One region of the Bifidobacterium intestinale genome, then DNA from elsewhere that is predicted to be linked to it. Evidence: riboswitches for the same ligand, from Rfam matches in the RefSeq annotation. Region 1 holds a riboswitch; the other holds the start of a gene.

Region 1 (2,203 bases):
CGAATTCGTTTTCGAAATGTACCGGCGTGGTTTTGCGGATATGCGCTTTGTCGCGCTGTTTGGAATCGCGTGCGGCAATGTCGACGCGCTGCTGCTTGGCGAGCTTGGATGCGGCCTTGGCTTCCTTCGCATTGGTGAACTTCTTTTCACCGGATGCGCCGTCGGCTGCGTTGCTAGGGCTGATTTCCGCTGTGTTCTGGGCTTTCATGCGCGGTGCGTATCCGTGCTTCGTGTCGCCACGTACGGCTTTCCAACGCGTTACCATATCGCGGGTTGTGGCTTCCGGATCATCGGCTCCTGCAATCGCGGACACCACGAACCAGCCTGCCGCCTTTGAACGCGCCAGCATTTCCATATCATCTGCGGTCACGCCACCGCCTACCACTACCGGAAAACCACTGGCTGAACAAATGGTGTTGATCTGCTCTTTGTCAAGCGTGCGACCGGAACCGTCATTGCCGCCTACGGACGCTTCCGGCTTGGTGACGGAAACATGCAGCGGCGCCGCACCGATATAGTCGATGCAGCCATTGGGCAATTCGTTGATGAGTCTGACCAGGCTTTCTGTCTCCGCCGACAATCCCACGATGGCGTCTTCGCCGAGCAGCGTGCGGGCTTCACGCGGTTCCATATCGGTCTGTCCGATGTGCACGCCGTCAACCTTGATGCCTTTGCTGCGGGCCTGCCAGACCACATCCACGCGGTCGTCGATCACGAATGCCACGGAATCTGACTTGTTGTTGTCTTCGATGATTTGCGCGATATCACGCGCCATGTCGGTAAGGTCCTTCGCGTCGGCGTCTTTGGCGCGCAGTTGGATAAAGCTTGCGCCCCCGCGCAATGCGTCATCGATGACGTCGGTGATCGGTCGACCTTTGCAATCCTGTGGGCCTACCACAAAATAGGCGCTCAGGTCGAAGCTGTCTCGCATCGACGCATACGGATAATTGTTCATGATTCCCCCTTGATTATGCTGTTTTGGGTTGGGAAAATTTGATTCCGTCAGTAAATGGATACGCTGACATGCCTCGTATTCTTGGATACACGGGATAGAAAGCGAAATTACGCTTGATGATTTCGCGATGCAGGTTGTTTTGCCGACGCGTCTGTTGCGTTGACTTTTACGGATGCCGATTGACGCTGGAAATGCGTGTGCACGATGACGCTCATTCTTCGCTCCCTACGATGGTGTTAACCAACAGGTTCAAAGGGTCAGGCATTCGCCTATCTCAGCTCCGTTGAGGAGCCCCCCTGCTTTAGGTGTTGGCTACGAACCTACGCCCTGCACTGGACGTAGCCTTTCGCCGAAGCCCATAGGTGAGTCAGACCCGTCGTCACTTTCGCATGCATCGTCTTCATCCGTATCACGCCCCACCGCGCATCTCATGGCAAAACTCTCCTTGCAGGCTAAGCTATACCTCAGTTCAATGCATTGCGTATGAAAGAGGTTGACTACATGTTGGAGACGGAACGGCTGACATTGAGGGCTTGGACTGAAACAGATGCGGAAAGCTTGTACGTCTATGCGAAAGATCCGGATATCGGACCTATCGCGGGCTGGCCCGCACACCGATCGAAAGAAGAAAGTCTCAATACGATTCGTCATGTGCTCAATGGCAAGGAATGCTGCGCGATTTGCGAGCGCGGCAGCAATAACCCCATTGGCTCGATTGAGTTAAAGCTTAATGGTCATACGGGTATGACGGATCGTGATGATGAGTGTGAGTTGGGTTACTGGTTGGGCAAGCCTTTCTGGGGGAGGGGTTATATGCCGGAGGCAGCTAGGGAGATTATCCGTCATGGTTTTGTTGATCTTGGTATGAGTGCGATTTGGTGCGGTTATTATGATGGCAATCTGAAGTCGAAGCGGGTGCAGGAAAAGGTTGGTTTTGTCTATCATCACACGTGCGATGAGGTGTCGGTGCCTCTTATGCATGAGGTGCGTGTCGAGCATGTGAATATCCTTACCAAATCACGTTGGCAAATTTTGGCTGCCCGCTGATCGTGTCGGAAGCCAAGGCTGCAACAGGTTAACTGGCGATGTTTTGATGTGGTGATTGGGAGTTCAATGGCACTTACGGTCACACCGCCGAACATGCGAAATATTTCGCTAGCCGCAGACGATGATTGTGCAGAGGATTGCGAAAGGCATGCGGAATCACGGCATGAGTTGCGTTGAGTTCGTATATAATCGCAACGAGTG
Region 2 (2,203 bases), 200 kb from region 1:
CCGTCGATCAGCAGCTCACCTTCGAGTTCACCTTCATCATCACCGCCGAGCACGCCGGCAAGACCGGCCATCAACGTCGATTTTCCGGCACCGGAAGCACCCAACAGCAACACACGCTCCCCCGGCTGTATGGTGAAGTCCACATGCCTTAACGCAAAATCCTTACGTGAAGCATGTCGCCATCCCCAATCGCGTGCGACCACCCCGGCTGCGGAAAACGATTTTTCTGCATCAGTACCCATGAATCGTTCTTTCATTCCTTTTGCATTTGGCGTTCGTAAGGCGAACACGCATCAAAGAAGTCCCGTATCCACCCACCGTGAATGCGATACGGGACTTCACAAACGAATCGTCAGACCAGAGTCTGCGCACGACCGGATTCGAAACGGTCAAGCACGCCTGTTTTGGCGATGGCCTGCTGCAGCAGATACATCAGGACTCCAGCCACCAAAGCGCCGGAAATAACGGAAGTGACGCAGTTGACGGCAATACGCAAGCCTGCCCAGGCGGGGTTTACGGTCCAGTTGTAGAGGAAGCATCCCAAACCGGCGAGGGTGCCGGAAATGGTGGCCGACAGCAAATCCCAACGCTTGTACGCGAAAATCGCAAAGCCGATTTCGGCAGTAAGACCTTGGCAGATGCCAATGATCAGGGAACCGCCGATGCCCCAGGGATTGCCCATGGCGAGTTCTATAGCGGCAGCAAGGGTTTCGGCGAACAGCGCAGCACCAGGCTTTCGCACAATAAGGGCGGCCAGAGGTCCTGCAAATAGCCAGATGCCGTTCAGTAGGCCTTCGAAGCCAGGCGTCACCGCTTCGAACAGCGTGATCGGAGCCGCGCAGATAACATCCCAGCCCCAGAAAATCACACCAGCTGCAACCGCGACGATGGCGGCCACAACGATATCAACGACTCGCCATTTGTTGTTGTGCTTCTTCACCGCGGAAGATTCATTTACGGTCATGAATGTGCCTTTCTTTATGTCAAGGCACGGGAAAAGAGAGACGTCCGTGCGCCGGCATTACCCGGTATACGTTCATACGGTCGAAGCGTTTGCTTCCTCTCAGCCATACGGCCCCCGTGTCTGCGCTTGATACTACACAAGGCACAAGATTTCCACAAGGGCTGTTTCATTTTCGCTTCGTTTCCGGCATAGAACACGCTCGGATTTTTGCAATGGCCTGTCTTCACGGGTTTCCCTCCCGTACTGAATGCAGCACGGAAACACGGTTCCATAGAGTTTTACAGAGGTCTGCACATCAATGATTCAGCTAGGTTCCTGAATGTCTCGCCAATACCGTCGGCACGTAACGAGCCATCCTCATTCAGCACGGCCGGGCGTCCGTCCTCACCAGTCTCCCGCAATTCCGGTTCCAGTGGAAGCTGAGCGAGCAAAGGAACGTCATAGCCGAGGCTTTCGGTCAGCTGTTCCGATACGCGCGTACCACCGCCTTCGCCGAAAATCCGCAGACGTTCACCCTTATGCTCGTAATAGCTCATGTTCTCTACGACGCCGCGCACTTTCATCGGCACCTGCAGCGCCACCAAGCCGGAGCGTACTGCGATGTCGGATGCGGACGGCTGCGGCGTGGTGATCACCACCAGTTCCGCATTCGGCAGGGCCTGGGCCACGGAAATCGCCATATCGCCGGTGCCCGGAGCCAAGTCAAGCAGAAGCACGTCGGGCTCGCCCCACCACACATCCGAAAGGAATTGTTCGAGCGAACGCTGCAGTCGCGGCCCTCTCCAAAGGATCGCACGATCGGCGCCCGCGAACATGCCGATGGAAATCAGTTTCACCCCCCAAGCGGTGACGGGCATGAGCATACCATTCAGATTGGTGGGTTGCGCATGCACGCCGAACAGTCGCGGCAGCGAGAACCCGTAGATGTCGGCGTCAATGGCGGCCGTATCATAACCGAGCGCCGCGAAAGTGGCGGCAAGATTCGCGGTGACGGACGATTTGCCGACACCGCCTTTGCCGGATGCTATGGCGAAAATACGGGTTTTGATGCCCGGCTTATTAAAGGGGTTCTGCTTGCGATCGGCTTTGAGACCTGCAACGAGTTGGGTGAGCTTGTCTTGGCTCATGGATCCGACTTCGATACGCGGCAGCAGCGTCGCATCCGGGTAGGATGCCACCGCTCCGTTGATTTGGTTGGTGATGGTCTGCGATAATGGGCAGCCTTCCACCGTCAGCTCG

The links. Region 1 has a riboswitch for thiamine pyrophosphate ahead of thiC (phosphomethylpyrimidine synthase ThiC). Riboswitches for the same ligand answer to the same signal wherever they lie in the genome.
Region 2: linked by a shared signal. The riboswitch ahead of NBH13_RS00320 (ECF transporter S component) and the one ahead of thiC (phosphomethylpyrimidine synthase ThiC) in region 1 are both predicted to bind thiamine pyrophosphate.

The regions. Positions count from the first base shown of each region.
Region 1 covers NZ_JAMOKR010000001.1:293,732-295,934, reverse strand. Annotated here, with positions in the region: gene thiC (phosphomethylpyrimidine synthase ThiC) at 1-958, opposite strand, end outside; TPP riboswitch at 1,161-1,263, opposite strand; gene NBH13_RS01250 (GNAT family N-acetyltransferase) at 1,439-2,002, shown strand.
Region 2 covers NZ_JAMOKR010000001.1:92,164-94,366, reverse strand. Annotated here, with positions in the region: gene NBH13_RS00325 (ABC transporter ATP-binding protein) at 1-257, opposite strand, end outside; gene NBH13_RS00320 (ECF transporter S component) at 353-964, opposite strand; TPP riboswitch at 990-1,092, opposite strand; gene NBH13_RS00315 (Mrp/NBP35 family ATP-binding protein) at 1,243-2,203, opposite strand, start outside.